Regions from separate parts of the Kineococcus lubricus genome, predicted to be linked through region 1. Evidence: riboswitches for the same ligand, from Rfam matches in the RefSeq annotation. Region 1 holds a riboswitch; the other holds the start of a gene.

Region 1 (10,339 bases):
CCACCGACGCCGGGCGGGCCCTGCTGCCGCGGGCGCGGCGGTTGCTGGCGGGGGTCACCGAGGCCCGCGCCGTCGTCCGCGAGGCCGGGGACGGGCCCTCCGGCCCGCTGGCCGTCGGCGTCGTGACGACGATGCAGCCGGTGGACCTGCCCCGCCTGCTGCACCGGTTCACCGCCGCGCACCCGCGGGTCTCGGTGTCGATGCGCGTCGTGGCGGACGGCTCGCGGGGGCTGCTGCGGGCGCTGGGCGAGGGCGAGCTCGACGTCGCGTTCCTGTCCTGGCCGTTCCGCCCCCCGGGGCGGGTGGAGCTGCGGCCGCTGGTGCGCACCAGCTTCCGGCTGCTGCTGCCGCGCGGTCACCCGCTGGCCTCGCCCTCCCCCGTCGACCTGGGCGACGTGGCCGGGGAGCGGTGGATCGACGGGCCGCCGGGGTTCGGCAACCGGCTGCAGGTGGACGCGCTGTTCGACCGGGCCGGGGTCCGGCGCGCGGTCGTCCTGGAGGTCCCGGACGTCTCCTCGTTCCCCGCCTACGTCGCCGCGGGGCTGGGCGTCGCGTTCGTCCCCGGCACGGTGCCGGTCCCCGCCGGGGTCCACGAGCAGCCGGTGCGGCCCGGCGGCGCCGGGGACCTGGCGTGGTCGCTGTCGCTGGCGACCGTCCGCCCGACCGCGGACCGCCCGGCCCGCAAGGCCGTCACGGCGTTCCTGGCCGCCGTCGACGACGACGTGCGCCGCGCCCGGGTCAGCACTCGGGGACGTTGACCCCCACCACGGTCAGCGCGAGGCCGCCCAGCGACGTCTCCTTGTACTCCGAGCGCATGTGCGCGCCGGTCTGCCGCATCGTGGCGATGGCGGTGTCGAGGCTGACGACGTGGCGGCCGTCGCCGCGCATCGCGGTGCGGGCGGCGTGGATGGCGGTGGTGGCGCCGACGGCGTTGCGCTCGATGCAGGGGATCTGCACGAGCCCGCCGACGGGGTCGCACGTCAGCCCGAGGTGGTGCTCGACGGCGATCTCGGCGGCGTTCTCCACCTGCTCGGGGGTCCCGCCGAGGACCTCGGTGAGCCCGGCGGCGGCCATCGCGCTCGCGGACCCGACCTCGCCCTGGCAGCCGACCTCGGCCCCGGAGATGGAACCGGTCTCCTTCAGGACGATGCCGACGCCGCCGGCGGCCAGCAGGAACCGGACGGTCCCGGCGTCGTCGGCGCCGGGCACGAAGCGGCGGTAGAAGTGCAGGACGGCCGGGACGATCCCGGCGGCCCCGTTGGTGGGGGCGGTCACGACCCGCCCGCCGGCGGCGTTCTCCTCGTTGACGGCGAGCGCGAACAGGCTCACCCAGTCCATGGCGTGCAGGACGTCGGAGCCGGAGCGGCCCTCCTCGGCGAGCAGTTGCCGGTGCAGCCCCGGCGCGCGGCGGCGGACGCCGAGCCCGCCGGGCAGCACCCCGTCGGTGACCAGGCCGTGGTCGACGCAGGCCCGCATCGCGGCGAAGACGCGCAGCAGCCCGGCGTCGACGTCGGCGGCGGGCCGGATGCTCTCCTCGTTGCGCCGCACCAGGTCCGCGACGCCCAGGCCGGTGGCGCGGCAGTGCTCCAGGAGCTCGGCGCCGGTGCGGAAACCCCACGGCAGGCCGGGGCCGGGGCCGGCGACGGGCGCGTCGGGTTCCAGCGGGTGGTCCTTCACGAACCCGCCGCCGACGGAGTAGGACGTCCGTTCGGCGACGACGGCGCCGTGGGCGTCGCGGGCGGTGAACACCATGCCGTTGGGGTGGGCCGGCAGCGAGCGGGCGACGAGCCGGACGTCGGCGTCGAGGTCGAAGCGGACGGCGCGCCGGCCCAGCAGGTGCAGTTCCCCGGTGCGGCGGATCTCGTCGAGGTGGCCCTCGACGGCGTCGGGGTCGACGTCCTCGGGGCGTTCGCCGAGCAGCCCCAGGACGACGGCGCGGTCGCTGCCGTGGCCGCGGCCGGTGGCGCCCAGGGAGCCGTGCAGGTCGACGGTGACCGAGTGCACCCGGTCGAGGTCGAGGCCCTCGGCGAACGCGAGCGCGGCCCGCATGGGGCCGACGGTGTGCGAGCTCGAGGGGCCGATGCCGATCGAGAACATGTCGAAGACGGACAGGGGCCCGGCCACGCCTCAGCGCTCCCGGCGGTAGAAGGGCAGCGGGACGACCTGCACGGGCAGCTCGGTCCCGCGGACGTCGACGCCCAGGGCGGTGCCCGGCGCGGCGTGGGCGCGGTCGACGTGGGCCAGGGCGACGGGGTGGCCCAGCGTCGGGGACAGCGCCCCGCTGGTGACCTCCCCGACGACGGCGCCGCCAGAGACGACGGCGTACCCGGCGCGGGGGGCGCGCCGGCCGGTGCCGGCGAGCCCGACGAGGACGCGCGGGGGTTCTTCGGCGGCGAGCCGGCGCAGCGCCTCCAGCCCGACGGTGCCGGGGTCCTTGTCGAGGTGGACGATCCGCCCGAGGCCGGCGGCGTAGGGGCTGACGTCGCGGCGCAGCTCGTGCCCGTACAGCGGCATCCCGGCCTCCAGGCGCAGCGTGTCGCGGCAGGCCAGCCCGGCGGGCACGCCGCCGTGCTCGCGGGTCGCGGCCAGCAGGAGGTCCCAGGCGCGCTCGGCGTCGGCGACGGGCACGAGGACCTCGAACCCGTCCTCCCCGGTGTAGCCGGTGCGGGCGAGCAGGACGTCGGCGCCGCTCAGGGTGGTGGGCGTGCAGCGGTAGTAGCCGAGCGCGCCGAGGTCGGCGGCCACCAGGGGTGCGAGGGCGGCGGCGGAGGCGGGGCCCTGGACGGCGAGCAGGGCCCAGCGGGCGGTCTCGTCGGCGACGTGCGCGTCGTGGGGGCGGGCCCGGTCGGCGAGGGCGACGACGACGGGTTCGACGTTCGCGGCGTTGGCGACGACGAGGAACTCCTGCTCGTCGAGGCGGTAGGTCACGAGGTCGTCGACGATGCCGCCGTCGGCGTCGACGACGAGGCCGTACGCGGCGCGGCCGATCGGCATCGCGGAGGGGCGGCCGACGAGGGCGGCGTCGAGGGCGGCGGCGGCGCCGGGGCCGCTGACGCGGATCTCGCCCATGTGGGAGAGGTCGAACAGGCCGGCGGTCTCGCGCACGGCGCGGTGCTCGGCGAGCTCGGAGGTGTAGCGCAGCGGCATGGACCAGCCGGCGAAGTCGGTGAAGGAGGCGCCGAGGGCCGCGTGCCGGGCGGCGAGCGGGCTGGCGGTGGGGGCGGCGGCGGCGGTGGTCAAGGGGCTCCTCTCGTCGCGGCCGCGGGTGCGGCCGGGTGGACCCCCTCTGTCGCGGGACCTGAGAGCTTCACCCGGTGCGCGGCGCCGCGCACGGGCTTTCCCCGTCGGTGAGGACCCGGAGGGGTCCTGCTTTCCAGAGCGGCCTGCCCGTGGCGGTACGTGGACCTGAGAGGTTCCGGGGTGGTTGCTCCTTCGGTGTCCACCGCGGGCGGTGGCGCTCTCCCGCCGGGGCGCAGCGGCCGTGTGTTCAGTTGTCCGTGCTTCGCCGGACAGCCTCGCACACGGCCACCGGAGCGGCTACAGCTCGCCGGTGAGGAACTGCGCGCGCCCGTGCCCGAAGGACCAGTCGGCGTCGGCGTTCTCGACGACGGAGACGACGACGTCGCTGGGGGCGATGCCGGCCTCCTTCTCGAGGTTGCGCGTCAGCAGCCGGTAGAAGTCCTCCTTCTGCTGCTGGGTGCGCTTGCGGCTGGTCATCTGCAGGACGACGACGTCCCGGGTGCGGTCGATGCCCAGGCCGGTGTCGTGGACGACCATCTCGCCCGCGGGGTGCTGGTGCACGACCTGGTAGCGGTCGCCGTCGGGGACCTCGAAGGCTTCCACGACGGCGGCGTGGGCGGCGTCGAGCAGGGTGGTGAGCTCGGCCTGGGTGCGGCCGGCGACGAGGTCGAAGCGGAGCAGGGGCACGGGAACCTCCAGGACTAGTTTGTCCTGTCATTCTGACATGTTAGTCCGCCGCCGGGAACCCCGGTCGTACCGCGCACGACCAGCCGCGGTTCGAGCACCACGTCCACCGGGCCCTCGTCGGCGCCCTCCTCGCCCCCGGCACCGTCGAGCCGGCCCACCGCCAGCCGCACCGCGCAGCGCGCCTGCTCGGCCGGGTCCTGGCTCACCGACGTCAGCCGCACGTGCCCGAGCTGGGCGAGCGGGCTGTCGTCGTACCCGGTCAGCGACACGTCGCCCGGGACGGCCACGCCCTCGCGGTTGAGCACGTCCAGGAACCCGACCGCGACCCGGTCGTTGACCGCCACCACGGCCGTCGGCGCCCACCCCTCCCGCAGGGCGCGGCGGGCCGCGGCCACCCCCGACTCCTCGTCGAACCCCGCCTCGACCGCACGGGTCCGCAGCCCCAGCGCCGCGGCGGCCGCCTCGACGCCCGCGCGGCGGTCCGCGGCGATGTCCCCGGCTCCCCCGCCGACGTGCAGCAGGTCGCGGTGGCCCAGCGCGGCGAGGTGCTCGACCACCAGCCGCATCCCCACCTCGTCCGAGGCGCGCACGACGTCGGGCCCCCGGCCCGGCGCCGCCCCGGCCCGCGCCCGGCGGCCCAGGACCACGACGGGGGCCCGGGCGTCGAGCCGGGCGAGCTCCAGGGGGCTGGACTCCGGCCCGAGCAGCAGCAGCGCCTCGCACCGGGAGTCCAGCAGCGTCTCGACGGCGACCCGCTCCCCGCGGGTGCGGCCGACCGGGGCCAGGACCACCTCGTACCCGGCTTCCTCGGCCGCCGACACCAGCTCCTCGACGAGCTCGGCGTGGTAGGCGTTGCGGACGCTCATGGCGACCCCCAGCAGTCGCGTGCGGCGCAGCGCCAGCGAGCTCGCGGCCCGGTCCGCGCGGTAGCCGAGCTCCTCGGCGGCCCGCAGCACGCGCGCCGCGGTCTGCGCGCTCGGTCCCGCCGCACCCCGCAGCGCCAGGGAGACCATCCCCTTGGAGACGCCCGCCAGCGCGGCGACGTCCTTGATCGTGGGGCGACCGACCGGACCGGGCACCGGACCTCCTGGGACAGCTTGACATCGACGGTGGTTCGAACCGATTCTACTCGTGGCTGTTCAAACCGGTTTGAAAACCGGTCCGCACCACCGTCGGTGCACCCCCCACCCAGTCCTGAGAGGCCCACGAGGATGTCTGCCACCCGCACGCGCCCCCTCGGCGTCGCCGTCATCGGCGCCGGCATGGCCGGTCGCGCCCACATCGCCGGCTACCGCACCGCCACCACCCTCACCGGCGGGGCCTACGGGGAGGGGCTGCCCCCCGTCCGCCTCGTGGCCGTCGCCGACGCGCACGCCCCCTTCGCCGAGGCCGCCGCCACCCGCTACGGCTACGAGCGCGCCGAGACGAGCTGGCAGGCCGTCGCCGAGGCCGACGACGTCGACGCCGTCAGCGTCGTCGTCGCCAACCACCTGCACCGCGAGATCGTCGAGGGGCTGCTCGCCGCCGGCAAGCACGTCCTGTGCGAGAAGCCGCTGGCCCCCTCCGTCGCCGACGCCGAGGCCATGGTCGCCGCGGCCGCCGCCCGCCCCGACCTCGTCGCCGCGGTCGGCTTCACCTTCCGCCGCTCCCCCGCGATCAACGCCCTGCGCGAGCAGGTCCGCAACGGCCACCTCGGCGAGGTCCGGCACTTCAACGGGCACTACTGGTGCGACTACGCCGCCAACCCGGGCGCGCCGATCAGCTGGCGCTACAAGGGCGGCCCCGGCTCCGGCGCGCTGGCCGACATCGGCAGCCACGTCGTCGACCTCGGCGAGTTCTTCTGCGGCCCGGTGCGGTCGGTCCGCGGCGCCGTGTTCTCCCAGGTGACCGCGCGCCGCCCCAAGCCCGTCGGCGTCGTCGTCGGGCACGCGATGTCCGAGGTCGGGACGGAGTTCGAGGACGTCGAGAACGAGGACCTCGCCACCTTCACCGCGACCTTCGCGAACGGCGCGACCGGCACGTTCTCCGTCTCGCGCATCGCCCACGGCCAGCCCAACGGCCTCGGGTTCGAGATCTTCGCCGAGAACGGCGCCGGTGCCTTCGACCTCAACCGCACCGGCGAGTTCACCATCGCCGACAGCACCGCCCCCGGGGTGGTCAACGGGTACCGCCAGGTGCTCGTGGGCCCCGCCCACCCCTACGTCGCCGGTGGCCTCCCCATGGACTTCCCCAGCGTCGGGCACAGCCAGAACGACTTCTTCACGTTCCAGTGCCGGGCGTTCCTGAACGAGATCGCCGGGGGCGCCGGAACCCCGATCGGCGACCTGCCGGTGGTGCCGCCGATGGCCCACGGCCTGCACAACCTGCGCGTGCTCGACGCGGTCACCCGCGCCGCGGCCGCCGCAGGTGAGACCATCCCCGTCGACTGACCGCACCGAACCCCCGGAGAACCCCATGAAGCTCGGCGTCTACAACGCGATCCTGCACGACCGCTCCCTGCCCGAGGCCCTGGAGGTCATCGCCGGCCTCGGCCTGACCGGCATCGAGATCAACACCGGCGGGTTCCTCCCGGCCGTGCACGTCCCCACCTTCGACGACATCCTCGTCAGCGACACCGCCCGCGACGACTTCCTCGGCGTCTTCGAGGGCACCGGCGTGTCGATCGCCGGCCTGAACTGCAACGGCAACCCGCTGCACCCCAACAAGACCATCGGCGACAAGCACGCCGAGGACGTCCGCCGCTCGGTGCGGCTGGCCCACCGGCTGGGCCAGAACCGCGTCGTGACGATGTCCGGCCTGCCGGGCGCCGACGCGTCCGCGGTCCACCCCACCTGGGTCGTCAACGCCTGGAACTCCCGCGACCTGGACATCATCGAGTACCAGTGGTCCGTCGCCGTCCCGTTCTGGAAGGAGATCGACGCCCTCGGCCGCGAGCTCGACGTGAAGGTGGCCCTCGAACTGCACCCGCAGAACGTCGCCTTCAACCCCGCGAACCTGCGCGAGCTCGTCGAGCGCACCGGCGCCACCCACGTCGGGGTGGAACTCGACGCCTCGCACCTGTTCTGGCAGCAGATGGACCCCGTCGCCGTCGTCCGCGACCTCGGCCCCCTGGTGTTCCACGCCGCCGCCAAGGACGTCCGCATCAACCCCGCCGCCGCGATCTACGGCGTGCTCGACAACCGGTTCCGCCGCCTCGACCCCTCCGAGGACCGCACCAACCTCGGCGGCGACGAGTGGGTCAACGAGTGGCCGAAGGAGTCCGCGTGGGACTTCGTCGCGCTCGGCAAGGGCCACGACACCGCGTTCTGGACCGAGTTCCTCCGCGCGCTGCACGAGGTCGACCCGGACATGATCTGCAACATCGAGCACGAGGACGTCGAGCTCGGCCGCGTCGAGGGCCTGGAGGTGGCCGCGAAGGTGCTGCGGGACGCCGCAGCCGCCGCCGGGGTCTGACCCGCCGGGCCCCGGCCGCCGGTACCGCCCGGCGGCCGGGGCCCCGTCAGGGACGGGCGTCCCACACCCGCAGCTTCGCCGGGTTCATCTGGATCCACACCTCGCGCACCCGCCCGTCCGTGACGCCGAAGTTCACCACCGCGCGCACCCGTCCCCCCTGGTCACCGGCGTCGCCGCCGACCAGGAGGAACGCCAGCCCGTCCCCGGTGACGGTGGGCTCCAGCCGCAGCGACGGGTCCTTGCAGGCGATGCCCAGGACGAACCGCGCGACGTTCGAGACGCCCAGCACCGGCCGCCGGGCCGCGCTGACCACCCCGCCGCCGTCGCTGACCAGCGTCACCGACGGGTCCAGCAACGCCGACAGCGCCGCCAGGTCGCCCGTGCCGGCCGCGTGCGCGAACGCCCGGACGACGTCGTCGTGCACGGCCCGGTCCAGCCCCACCGCCCCGCGCTCGCGGACCCGCCGCCGCGCCGAGGACGCCAGCTGCCGCACGGCGGCCGGCGTCCGGCCCACGATCGCCGCGACCTCACCGAACGGGACCGCGAAGACGTCGTGCAGCACGAACGCGACCCGCTCCGCCGGCGTCATGGCCTCCATGACCACCAGCACGGCCGTGCTGACCGACTCGGCCAGGCTGACCCGCTCGAACGGGTCGGCCGCCTCCCCCGCCGAACCGGCGAAGTGCTGCGCCGGGACGGGTTCGGGCAGCCACTGGCCCACGTAGCGCTCACGGCGGTGCCGCGCGGACCCGAGCACGTCCAGGCAGACGCGGCTCGCGACCGTCGTGAGCCAGGCCGACGGGTTCACCACCGCCGCCCGCTCCGCCTCGCCCAGCCGGTACCAGCGGAGGTACGTCTCCTGCACGGCGTCTTCGGCCTCGGCGGTCGTGCCGAGCACCCGGTACGCCAGCGCCACCAGCCGCCGCCGCTCGGCGTGGACGTCCACCGTCTCCTCGACCGCCACCGCTCACCCCTCCCCCGGACCCGCCGACCACCCGGGGGCAGGGTGCCACGGGCGGCCGTTCAGAGGTGCACGACCTCCCCGGTCCGCGCGCTGCGGGCCGCCGCCTCCAGCAGCACGAGCCCGGCGACGGAGTCGGCGGGGTCGACCGGGACGGGTGCGCCCTCGGCCACGGCCGCCGCGAACCCCGCGTAGAAGTCGCGCCAGTCCGCGCGCTCGGCCCGGACCCGCGTGCTGGCGCGCCCGCGGTGCAGCGTGGGCCACGACCCCTCGGGCAGCTCTCCCCACCCCGCGTCCGCGGGCGTGCCCCCGGCCATCAGGACGTCGGCCTGCCGGTCGTCGGCCGGGACCTCCAGGGTCGCGTCGGTGCCGAACACCCGGAACCGGGGGCCGGGGCGCCCGTGCAGGGCCAGGTCCCCCACGACCTCAGAGACGACGCCCGAGACGTGCCGCAGCTGCAGGGCGAACCGGTCCCGCTCGGAGTCGGCGTACACCGACGCGACGGGACCGGCCAGCTGCAGCACCTGGTCGACGACGTGCGCCCCCAGGTCCAGCAGGATCCCCCCGCCGGAGTCGGGGACCCCGCCGGGCGGGGCGAACTGCTCCATGCGCGACTCCACGCGCCGCACCCGCCCGAGCGCCCCGGAGTCCACGACCGCCCGGACCGTGCGGAAGTCGTTGTCGTACCGGCGGTTCTGGTAGGTGGACAGCGGGACACCGGCGGCCCGCGCGGCGTCGACGCACTCCTGCGCCGTCCCGCTGTCGAGGGCGAACGGCTTGTCGCACACGACGGGCAGCCCCAGCCGCACCGCCTCCAGGACGACGTCGGCGTGCGAGTCCGCGGTCGTGGTGACCGTCACGGCGTCGACCAGCCCGGAGGCCGCCATCGAGGCCAGGTCGTCGAAGGCCACCGCCCCCGGGTGGTCCGCGACCAGGTCGGCGCGGCGCTGCGGCGAGCGCGTGACCGCCGCGGTGAGCTCGCACCCCCGCGCGTGCGCGATGAGCGGGGCGTGGAAGTACCGCCCGCCCTTGCCGTAGCCGACCAGTCCGAACCTCACGGTCACGGGGCACCTCTCGTGTTCTGGGAACGGAGGACCCCGGTGGGCGCAGCGCCCACCGGGGTCCCGGGGATGGTTCGTCTCGTGCTGCCGGACCGACGCTCAGGTCAGCGGGTGCCGGCCTTGGCGTACTGCGACACCGCGTCGATGTTCGACGCGTCGATGAACGCCGGGCCGGTGAGGGTCGCGTTGCCACCACCGATGGTGTTGGCGTTCGTCAGGTACAGCCAGATCGAGTCGATCGCCTCGTAGCCCTGCAGGTAGGGCTGCTGGTCGACGGCCCACTCGACCTTCTTGTCGACGATCGCCTGGACGAGCTCGGCGTTGGTGTCGAACGTGGCGAGCTTGGCGGAGCTGCCGGCCTCGGTGATCGACTGCGTCGCGATCAGCGCGATCGGGGCGCCGAGGGTGATGACGTGGTCGATCGAGGAGTCCTGCTGCAGCTTCGCGGTCAGCGTCGTCTGGACGGCCGAGGAGTCGGTGCCGTTGACGTAGATGTTCTCGACCGTGCCGGCCGAGCCCAGCCCGCTGGCCACGCCCTTGCAGCGGTCCTCCAGCTGCACCTGGCCCTGCGTCTGGATGACGCAGAGGACCTTCTTGGCGCCGTCGGTGCCCAGCCGGGCCCCGGCCGCGTTGCCGGCGATGGACTCGTCCTGGCCGAAGTACCCGATGAGGCCGAGGTCCTTCCAGTCGTTGAAGCCGGCGTTGAAGCCGACGACCGGGATGCCGGCGGCCTTGGCGTTCGCCAGGGCCGGTTCGAGGGCCTGCGCGTTCGGCATCGACACGGCGATGGCGTCGACCTTGGAGTCGACCGCGTTCTGGATCAGCGTGGCCTGCTGGGCGGCGTTGTCGTTGTTCGAGTACTGGTACTCGATGCCGTCCTTCTTGGCCGCCGCGTCGGCGCCCTTGCGGATGATGTCGAAGAACGTGTCACCCGCGG
Region 2 (10,339 bases), on a different contig from region 1:
GCCCCGCGTCCAGGGTCCGGGAGTACCGGCCGAGCCGTTCGACGATGACGGCGGTGGCCTGCGGCACGATCCGGATCGTCCGGATGATCACGGTCACCACGAACAGGACGACCAGGAGCAGCACGACGAGGGTCACGACGTTGTCCATCAGGGCTTCTCCTCCAGCGGTGCGACGGGCAGGGGCCCGACGACGGCGGTCGCGCCGTCGATGGCGGTGACCACGACGTCGTCGCCGACGGCGAAGGACGGGCCGGCCGACCGGGCCGACCACGTCTCCCCCACCAGCTTGACCTGGCCGCCGCGGACCGTGACCTCGGCCAGGACCAGCGCCGTCCGCCCGACGAGGGCGGCGGCGTTGGTCGTGCCGACGGGGGGCATCCGCAACCGGCGCAGCAGGACCGGCCGGATCGTGCCGATGAGCAGGCCGGCGACGGCGGCCGCCACGAGCACCTGCCCCACGAAGCCCAGGCCGAGGGCGTCGGCGGCGGCGCCCGCGAGCGCCCCGCCGGCCAGCATCGCGAACACCAGGTCGATCGCGGTGATCTCCAGGATCCCCAGGACCAGGGCCGCGGCGATCCACAGCAGCCAACTGCGGTCCAGCAGCGCGTCCAGGAACTCCACGGTGATCACCCCCTGGGCCGGATCCTACCCAGGGGGCCGCGCGGTGCTCAGTAGGCGCTCAGGGGCGGGCAGGAGCAGACGAGGTTGCGGTCGCCCGCGGCCCCGTCGATGCGCCGCACCGGCGGCCAGTACTTGGTGCGCGGGTCCGTGCCGTTCGGGTAGACGGCCTCGGCGCGCGTGTACGGGTGGTCCCACTCGCCGGTGAGGCAGGCCGCGGTGTGCGGGGCGTGCCGCAGCGGGGAGTCGGCGACGGCCCAGCGGCCGTCGGCGATCTCCTGCACCTCCGCGGCGATGGCGAGCATCGCGTCGCAGAACCGGTCGAGCTCGGCGAGGTCCTCGCTCTCGGTGGGTTCGACCATGAGGGTGCCCGCCACGGGGAACGACATGGTCGGGGCGTGGAACCCGTGGTCGATGAGCCGCTTGGCGACGTCGTCGACCGTGACGCCGGTGGCCTTCGTCATCGGGCGCAGGTCGAGGATGCACTCGTGGGCGACGAGCCCGCCCGGGCCGCGGTAGAGCACGGGGAACGCGTCGGCGAGCCGCGCCGCGACGTAGTTCGCCGACAGCACCGCCTGCACGGTGGCGGCGCGCAGGCCGTCGGGGCCCATGAGCCGCAGGTACGCCCACGGGATCGGCAGGATCCCGGCCGAGCCGAACGGGGCCGCCGACACCATCCCGACGCCGCCGGCGTCGGGGGCGGTCGAGGGCAGGAACGGGGCGAGGTGGGAGCGGACCGCGACGGGCCCCACGCCCGGGCCGCCGCCGCCGTGCGGGATGCAGAACGTCTTGTGCAGGTTCAGGTGCGAGACGTCGGCGCCGAACCGGCCCGGCCGCGCGAGCCCGACCAGGGCGTTGAGGTTCGCCCCGTCGACGTACACCTGGCCCCCGGCGTCGTGCACGAGGGCGCAGACCTCGCGGATCGACTCCTCGTACACCCCGTGGGTCGAGGGGTAGGTCACCATGAGCGCGGCGAGGTCGTCGGCGTGCTCGCCCACCTTCGCGCGCAGGTCGTCGAGGTCGACGTTCCCGGCCTCGTCGCACGCGACGACGACCACCTTCAGCCCGGCCATGACGGCGCTGGCGGCGTTGGTGCCGTGCGCGGAGCTGGGGATGAGGCAGGTCGTCCGCTCACCCTGCCCCTGGGCCAGGTGGTACGCCCGGATGGCCAGCAGCCCGGCGAACTCGCCCTGGGACCCGGCGTTGGGCTGCAGGGAGACCGCGTCGTACCCGGTGACCTCGGCCAGCCAGCGTTCGAGGTCGGCCACGAGCTCGGCGGTCCCGGCGAGCTGGTCGGCCGGGGCGTAGGGGTGCAGGTCGGCGAACTCGGGCCAGGAGATGGGCTCCAGCTCGGTCGTCGCGTTGAGCTTCATGGTGCACGAGCCCAGCGGGATCATCCCGCGGTCCAGGGCGTAGTCGGCGTCGGAGAGCCGGGCCAGGTAGCGCAGCATCGCCGTCTCGGAGCGGTGCCGGGAGAACACCGGGTGGGTGCAGAACCCCGACGTCCGGCGCAGCGCGGCGGGCAGCGCGGGGTCGGCGTCCGCCGCGGGGGCCTGGACCCCGAACCCGGCGAGCGCGGCGGCGACGTGCGCGTCGGAGGTGGTCTCGTCGACGGTGAGCCCGACGTGGTCGGCGTCGACCGGGCGCAGGTTCACGCCCGCCGCCAGCGCGGCGGCGACGACCTCGCGGGCCCGGCCGGGGACGCGGGCCAGGACCGTGTCGAAGAACTCGTCGTGGACGACCTCGACGCCCCCGGCGCGCAGCGCACCGGCCAGCCCCGCGGCCCGGCGGGCCACCTGCGTCCCGATGGCGCGCAGGCCGTCCGGCCCGTGCCAGACGGCGTAGCAGCCGGCCATGACGGCCAGCAGGACCTGGGCGGTGCAGATGTTCGACGTCGCCTTGTCGCGGCGGATGTGCTGCTCGCGGGTCTGCAGCGCCAGCCGGTAGGCCGGGTTGCCGTCGGCGTCGACGGAGACCCCCACGAGCCGGCCCGGCAGCGACCGCTCCAGCCCCTTGCGGACGGCCATGTACGCGGCGTGCGGGCCGCCGGCGCCCATCGGGACGCCGAAGCGCTGGCTGGAGCCCACGGCGACGTCGACGCCGAACTCCCCCGGCGCCACGAGCAGCGTCAGGGCCAGCAGGTCGGCGGCGGCCACGGCGACCGCCCCGCGGGCGTGGGCGTCGGCGACGACGCCGGTGAGGTCGCGGACGCGGCCGGAGGTGCCGGGGTACTGCACGAGCAGCCCGAAGACGTCGCCGATCCCGGCGAGGGGGTCGGGGGCGTCGAGGTCGACGACCTCCAGGCGCAGGCCCAGCGGGACGGCGCGGGTGCGCAGGACGGCCAGGGTCTGGGGCAGGACGTCGGCGTCGACGGCGAACGCGGCCCCGGCGGGGGCCTTGGAGGTGCGGCGGGCCAGCGTCATGGCCTCGGCCGCGGCGGTGCCCTCGTCGAGCAGCGAGGCGTTGGCGACGTCCAGGCCGGTGAGGTCGGTGACGGCGGTCTGGAAGTTCAGCAGCGCCTCGAGGCGGCCCTGGGAGATCTCCGGCTGGTACGGCGTGTAGGCCGTGTACCAGGCGGGGTCCTCCAGGACGTTGCGGCGCACCACGGCCGGGGTGCGGGTGCCGTGGTAGCCCAGGCCGATCATCGACGGCACGACGCGGTTCTTCGCGGCCAGCGCCCGCAGCGCGGCCGTCACCGACGTCTCGTCGAGGGCCGCGGGCAGGTCGAGGGCGCCGTCGCGGATGCCGGCCGGGACGGCCCGGTCGACGAGGTCGTCCAGGCCGGTGAGCCCGACGACCTCCAGCATGCGGGCGACGGCGCCGGCGTCGGGGCCGATGTGCCGGGCGCTGAACGGCAGGGCGCCGGGTGCGGCGGTGCGCTCGGCGGCCGGGACGGCGGGCGCGGGGGGGACGGACAGCGAGGTCATGACGCTCCGGGGGATCGCGGGAACCGGGTGGACCTCCCCGTCTGTCACCGGCCCGCGAGGGACCGGCTCCAGAGCGGCCTTGCCCCGCGTGGTCCTTCCGCCTGAGAGGTTCCGGGGATGTTGCCCCTTCGGCGCCCCGGTCCGCACGGATCGAGGTCTCTCCCACACGAGGTGAACGGCCTGCGTGGAGTCTAGGGGGTCCGGCGCGCCGGTATCCTGCCCGCCGTGATCAGCCTCGCCGTCAGCAGCGCCAAAGGTGGGGTGGGCAAGACCTCCGTCGTCCTCGGGCTCGCGTCCGCAGCCCTCCACCGCGGCACCAGCACCCTCGTCGTCGACCTCGACCCCCAGGCCGACGCCACGTCCGGCCTCGACGTGACCGCCCAGCGCCGGCACGACGTCGCCGCGGTGCTCCAGGCCCCCAAGCGCCGCGTGGCCGAGGAGGCCGTGGCCCCCAGCGGGTGGGTCGACGACCACCCCGGCCTGCTGGACGTGCTGACGGGGTCGGCGTCCTCGGCCCGGCTGGACACCCCCGAGGCCGACGAGGAGGGGCTGAAGGCGTTGCGCCGGGCGCTGAAGAAGCTCGACGACCACGAGGTCGCGCTGATCGACACGCCGCCGTCGCTGGGGGGCCTGACCCGCTCGGCGTGGCAGGCCGCCGACGCCGTCCTCGTCGTCTCCGACGCCAGCCGGTTCTCGGTGGCCGCCGTCGACCGCACCCTGCGCGAGATCCGCGCGCTGCGCTCGGGCCCGCGCCTGGTGGGGGTCCTCGTCAACCGGTTCACCCAGCGCTCGGGCGAGCAGCGGTTCCGGTACGAGGAGCTGCGGTCGCTGTTCGGCGACCTCGTCCTGGAGCCGCTGCCGGACCGCGTCTGCGTGCCGCAGTCGCAGGGGGCCGGCGTGCCGCTGCACTCGCTGCGGGCCCGCACCGCCAAGACGCTCGCCGGGCAGTTCGACGACGTCCTGGACCGGGTCCTGCTGCGCGGCTGAGGGAACCGGCGGGGTTCGGCCGCCGTCCGAGGTGCGGGATGATCGCCGAGCGTCTACCGTCCAGGAACGGCGTGTGCCCGGGATCGTCCCCGTGGGTACTGCCCCGCTCTCCCCGCTCCGCTGCGGGTCCTAGGAGGTTCCGTGACGTCGTCGAACACCCCCCTCGAGGCCGGGCGCACCGGCCGCGCCGACCAGGCCCGCGTCGTGCGGGCCGCCCGGACCGCCGCACCGGTCCCGGCCCCCGTGCGGGTCGCGGTGGCCGATCCCGAGGCCGACCGCATCGCCGGTCTGGTGCAGCGGCTGCGGTCGCACTGGACGCGCACCGGCGCCGACATCGCGACCCGGCTGCGCCCGGGCGTCGACGACGCCCGGCTGGACGCCGTGGAACGCCAGATGGGTCTGCTGCTGCCCCGGGGGGCCCGCGCCTGGTGGCGCGCGGCCGACGGGGTCGACCCGGTCCGCACGACCTTCCGGACCAGCGCGCCGACCGTCGGTCCCGGCGGCTGGGTGCCGCTGGGTCTGGACGAGGCCGTGCAGCGCGCCACGGGCCAGGGCCCGGGGCTGGCCGCACCCCCGGCCCTGCTGCCGGTCTTCGCCCGGGACGAGGAGCTGATCGCCGTCCGGCTGGGTTCCAGCCGGGCCGTGGTGGAGCAGCTCGTGCTGGCCGAGGACAAGGAGAGCTACCAGCACTCCTGGCGGGTGGGGCTGGACGAGCTGCTCAGCACCTGGGCCGACGCGCTGCTGGCCGCGGTGATCTGGCTGCCCGACGCGCACGACTGGGTCACCGACCCGTTCGCCCTGCAGGCGCTGCCCCGCGCCGAACTGCTCGACTGACCGGACACCGGCCGCACGCACGACGACCCCCGCACCGCTCGGCGGTGCGGGGGTCGTCGTGCGTGACGGGTGGGTCAGCCGGCCTCGCGGGCGGCCCGGCGGCGGGACAGCTCGTCGGCCAGCACCATGGCGCTGTCGCCCTGGGCGCGGTCGGCCGGACGCTCGCTGGGCAGCGACGCCAGCTCGCCCTCGACCTCGCGCCACACGCGGCCGACGGCGATCCCGAAGACGCCCTGGCCACCCTGGACGAGATCTATCACCTCGTCCGCCGAGGTGCACTCGTAGACGCTGGCGCCGTCGGACATCAGCGTGATCTGGGCGAGGTCGTCGATGCCGCGCTCGCGCAGGTGCATGACCGCGGTGCGGATCTGGTGCAGCGACACCCCGGTGTCCAGGAGCCGCTTGACGACCTTCAGGACGAGGATGTCCCGGAACCCGTAGAGGCGTTGCGAACCCGACCCCGAGGCCCCGCGGACGCTGGGGGCGACCAGGTCGGTGCGGGCCCAGTAGTCGAGCTGGCGGTAGGTGATCCCGGCGGCCTTGCACGCGGTCTGCCCGCGGTAGCCGACCTCGTCGTCGAGCACGGGGAGGTCCTCCGCGAACAGCACGCCCTGGGCACGCGCAGGGGGGGACACCTTCTGCGACGACCCTGCGACTGCGTCGCCACTGCTCACGCCGGCCTCCTCGTCATCGCCACCCGTCGAGGTCTCGACCGGAGCGTTCCCTGTACTGACCGTAGAAGAGCACCCCCGGAGCGTCAACGAGGCGCGCGGCGTGGCGTTCCTCGTGACCATCCTGTGACACCTCCCGGGCCCGCAGGCCCTACCGGTCGCCCGAACCGGACTCGAAGTCCTCCGGGGTGATGTGGTCGAGGAACTCGCGGAACTTCTCCACCTCGTCCTCGTCCTCGTCCGGGACGGGCACCCCGCCGGAGTCGAGGACCCCCTCGGCGCTCACGATCGGGCACCCGACGCGCAACGCCAGCGCGATGGCGTCGGAGGTGCGGGAGCTGACGGTCAGCCCACCGTCGAAGGCCAGCTCCGCGAAGTAGACGTTGTCCTTGACCGCCACGATGCGGACCTCCTCCAGACGCCGGCCGACGGCCTCGATGACGTCCTTGAGCAGGTCGTGGGTCAGCGGCCGCGGCGGCACGACGCCCTGCTGGGCGAAGGCGATCGCGCTGGCCTCGGGCGCGCCGATCCAAATGGGCAGGTAACGGTCGCCGTCCCGCTCGCGCAGCAGCACGATCGGGTTGTTGGAAGGCATCTCGACCCTGACGCCGATGACATCGAGCGCTCGCACGGGTTCACCGTACCCCCGGAACGGGCCGGTGGGCCGGTCGGGCCCCGGCGCGTTCACCGGCCGGTCCGCCCCAGGGCCCCGGCGCGTTCACCGGCCGGTCCGCCCCAGGGCCCCGGCGACCAGCGCGGTGTGCAGCCGCAGGCACGCCGCGGCGATCTCGCGGGCGACCTGGTCGGCGCGGGCGGCCTGCTCGGCGGACCCGGCCCGGCCCGAGCGCTGCAGCGGGGCCGCGACCTGCTCGGCCAGCGCGACCTCCCGGTCGGCGGCCGTGCGGAACACCCTCAGGTGCCGGGCCTCGATGCCGTGCGCGGCCAGCGCAGCGGCGGCCCGCAGCACCTCCAGCGCCTCACCGTCGTACCAGGGGCCGCCCGGGGCCGGCGACAGCACGCCGTACCCCTCCAGCGCGTCGAGCAGCTCGGCCTCGACCCCGGACTCGCGCAGCAGCTCACCGCGGGTCAGCCGCAGGCTCGCCGCGTGCCCGTCGAAGCGGTCCGTCCCCGGGACGCCCACCGGGACCGCGTGCCCGGGCACCCGGGGGGCGGACTCGGAGGGGTCGGGCAGCTCCAGGCCGCGGTCGAGGGCCTCGAGGTTCTCCCGGATGACCTTCAGCGGCAGGTAGTGGTCGCGCTGGGCGGCCAGGACGTACCGCAACCGGTCCACGTCGTCGGAGGAGAACTTGCGGTAGCCCGCCGCCGTCCGCCCGGGCTCGACCAGGCCCTGCTCCTCCAGGAAGCGGATCTTGGAGATCGTCAGGTCGGAGAACTCCGGCGACAGGATCGCCATGACCTCCCCGATGGTCATCCGCGGCGCGGCGGGGTCCAGCGACCGGGCGCTCGCCGCGCTCACGCCTCCCCCTGCACCCGCGGGCTCGGGTGGAACTCCAGCCGGTACTTGCCGATCTGGACCTCGTCACCGGCGCGCAGGACCACGTCGTCGATGCGCTCGCGGTTCACGTAGGTGCCGTTGAGGCTGCCGACGTCGCGCACCCGGAAACCGGGACCGGTCACGGGGTCCGGCGCGCGCAGGAACTCGGCGTGCCGGCGCGAGACGGTGACGTCGTCGAGGAAGATGTCGCTGGTCTGGTGACGCCCCGCCGAGGTGCGCTCGGCGTCGAGCAGGAAGCGGGACCCGGCGTTGGGCCCGCGGCGCACCACCAGCAGCGCCGACCCCGCGGGCAGGGCGTCGATCGCCTCGGTGTCGTCGGGGGTCAGCCCCCGGTCGGCGCTCTCGTGGACCTCGGGGACGGCCAGTCCCGCGAAGGACATCGTGGAGTCGACGGGGCGCTCGGCGGAGGAACGCTCCGGGCCCGTCCCCTCGTCCTGACCACCCGTCGGCCCTTGAGTCGGCCCGGAGCCCGGCGCAGACATCGACACCACCTCTCGCTGGCACAGCACGTGACCACTCCCTGCAGGCGGGCGGTCACGCTCGGATCTTCGTGGACAACAGTAGCCGGGACCGACCGCGCAGGTCAGCCCGCCTGCCGGACGTCGTGGGCGGGGCGTCAGCCGACGTGCTGGGCGTACGCCCCGGCGTCCAGCAGCGCCGCGGCCTGCGCAGGGTCCTCGGGGGTGATGGTGAACATCCAGCCGTCGCCGTAGGGGTCGGTGTTGACCAGGTCCGGGCGCGTCTCCAGCCCGGGGTTGTGGCCCGAGACCGTGCCCGAGACCGGCGCGGTGATCTCGCTGACGCTCTTGGTCGACTCGACCTCCCCGACCGCCGCGCCCGCGGTCACGGTCTCCCCCTCGGCCGGCAGCGAGACGTAGACCACGTCGCCGAGCTGGTCCTGGGCGAAGTCGGTGATCCCGACCCGGACGGTGCCGTCGGCCTCGACGCGCACCCACTCGTGCTCGCTGGTGTACCGCAGGTCGGCGGGGACGTTCGACATGGGGCGGGGGGCTCCTCGGCAGACGGGACCCGCCGACGGGTCACGGCGGTGCCGGGCGAGCGTACTGAGGCGCCGAGACGGCGTGCAAGGCGGTGATCGACACGCCGTCCTCCCCCGGTGCCTGCCGCACGTCGAGGTCGGCGCCGGCCGAGCGCAGCGTCTCGCGCACCCCGCCGGGGATGTCCAGGGCCGTGGCCAGGGTGGGCGGGTCCCCGATGACCGTGACGACGTACGGGGAGCGTTCCAGCGTCCCGTCCACCAGCACGCCGCCGGAGCCGGCCGGGGCGTCGGTGAACGCCGTCTGCGCCACCACCCGGGTCCGGCCGACCTGGATGCCCTCGGCCCCCGAGTCGCGCAGCTCCTGGACGAGCTGGATGAAGTTCGTCGAGCGCAGCGAGCCCGCCGGGTCGGTGACGGTCGCCACGATCCCCGGCCCGCGCGCCGGCAGCGTCCCGGCCAGCAGGCCGAACTCCTGGGCCCGCGCGGCCGCGGCCTCCTCGGCGGCCCGGGCCTGGTCCGAGCCCTCGGTGAGCTCGCGGCGGGTGGCCTCGAGCTCCTGCACCTCCCCGGCCAGCCGGTCCCCGCGCTCGGTGGTGTCGTCCAGGATGCGCACCAGGTCGCTCTCGCGCAGGTCGGCCAGCCCGGAGGTCGACGTCTGCCGGACCTGGACGGCGAAACCGAAACCCAGTGCGGCGCACAGGACCCCGGCCAGGACCTGACCGCGGGTCACCCGCGGGGACGCGGCCCGCCACAGCCGGCGCCACGGCCGGGGCCGCGGTCCGCCGCGGCCCGCGGGCGGGGTCGGCCCGCTCATGCGCGGAACAGGTGCCGGCGGATCGCGGCGACGTTGGAGAAGATGCGCACCCCCAGCACGACGACGACGCCCGTCGACAGCTGCGACCCGACGCCGAGCTGGTCGCCGAGGTAGACGATGACGGCCGCGACGACGGCGTTGGACAGGAACGAGACGACGAACACCTTGTCGTCGAAGATCCCGTCGAGCACCGCGCGCAGGCCGCCGAAGACCGCGTCGAGCGCGGCCACCACCGCGATCGGCAGGTAGGGCTGCAGGAACACCGGCACCTCGGGGTGCAGCAGCACCCCGGCGACGATGCCCACCAGGAGTCCGAGGGCGGCGATCACGACGGGAGACCCTACTGTCCCGGCCCCGCGGACCCGTCCGCGCCGCGGGCCGAGCGCAGGTCCAGCCGCGCGGCGGGCAGGGTGAGGTCGTCGGCCGCGCCGACCCGCGCGCGCACGCCGTAGTTGTCCCGCAGGACCTGCAGGTACCGGCCCGCGACCGAGGTCGCGAACGCCGTCTGCATCGCCGCGGGGTCACCGACGGCGGAGATCGTGTACGGCGGCGTCAGGGGGCGGTAGTCGACGAGCACGGCCTCCCCGGCGGCCCGGATCGAGGACAGCGCCCCCAGCCGCTGGCCGTTGACGGCGACCGCCTCGGCCCCGGCGGCCCACAGGCCGTTGACGACGAGCTGCACGTCGCGGTCGACGACCCGCCCCGAGGTGCCCGTGCCCTCGGCGGTGGCCGGCGCGTCGTCGAGGACGACCTCCAGCCCCGGGCCGGTGACGGGCGTCCCGGCGGCGGCGACCGACAGCGCGGCGGACTCGGCGTCGGCCGAGGCGGCCGGGGCGCCCCCGAGCCGGGCGGCCAGTTCCGCGTTGCCCGCCTGCAGGTCCGCGGCCCGGGCCCCGAGGGCGTCGGCGCGGGCGGTGCCGTCCTCGATGCGCTCGACCAGCGCGGCGCGCCCGCGGTCGTCGGCGGGTCCGG

The links. Region 1 has a riboswitch for glycine ahead of gcvT (glycine cleavage system aminomethyltransferase GcvT). Riboswitches for the same ligand answer to the same signal wherever they lie in the genome.
Region 2: another riboswitch for glycine. It lies ahead of gcvP (aminomethyl-transferring glycine dehydrogenase); the one in region 1 lies ahead of gcvT (glycine cleavage system aminomethyltransferase GcvT).

What each region holds. Positions count from the first base shown of each region.
Region 1 is NZ_JBJLSK010000014.1:41,885-52,223, reverse strand. Features, by position in the region: gene ACRYRX_RS12225 (LysR family transcriptional regulator) at 1-758, shown strand, start outside; gene ACRYRX_RS12220 (L-serine ammonia-lyase) at 739-2,097, opposite strand; gene gcvT (glycine cleavage system aminomethyltransferase GcvT) at 2,128-3,240, opposite strand; glycine riboswitch at 3,280-3,382, opposite strand; glycine riboswitch at 3,384-3,475, opposite strand; gene ACRYRX_RS12210 (tautomerase family protein) at 3,538-3,927, opposite strand; gene ACRYRX_RS12205 (LacI family DNA-binding transcriptional regulator) at 3,942-5,006, opposite strand; gene ACRYRX_RS12200 (Gfo/Idh/MocA family protein) at 5,139-6,356, shown strand; gene ACRYRX_RS12195 (sugar phosphate isomerase/epimerase family protein) at 6,382-7,380, shown strand; gene sigJ (RNA polymerase sigma factor SigJ) at 7,427-8,344, opposite strand; gene ACRYRX_RS12185 (Gfo/Idh/MocA family protein) at 8,404-9,399, opposite strand; gene ACRYRX_RS12180 (substrate-binding domain-containing protein) at 9,507-10,339, opposite strand, start outside.
Region 2 is NZ_JBJLSK010000007.1:120,485-130,823, forward strand. Features, by position in the region: gene ACRYRX_RS07245 (SPFH domain-containing protein) at 1-148, opposite strand, end outside; gene ACRYRX_RS07250 (NfeD family protein) at 148-630, opposite strand; gene gcvP (aminomethyl-transferring glycine dehydrogenase) at 669-3,545, opposite strand; glycine riboswitch at 3,625-3,720, opposite strand; gene ACRYRX_RS07260 (ParA family protein) at 3,771-4,532, shown strand; gene ACRYRX_RS07265 (SMI1/KNR4 family protein) at 4,674-5,366, shown strand; gene ACRYRX_RS07270 (MerR family transcriptional regulator) at 5,441-6,040, opposite strand; gene ACRYRX_RS07275 (bifunctional nuclease family protein) at 6,189-6,668, opposite strand; gene ftsR (transcriptional regulator FtsR) at 6,756-7,469, opposite strand; gene ACRYRX_RS07285 (FHA domain-containing protein) at 7,511-8,035, opposite strand; gene gcvH (glycine cleavage system protein GcvH) at 8,170-8,553, opposite strand; gene ACRYRX_RS07295 (DUF881 domain-containing protein) at 8,594-9,367, opposite strand; gene ACRYRX_RS07300 (small basic family protein) at 9,364-9,696, opposite strand; gene ACRYRX_RS07305 (DUF881 domain-containing protein) at 9,708-10,339, opposite strand, start outside.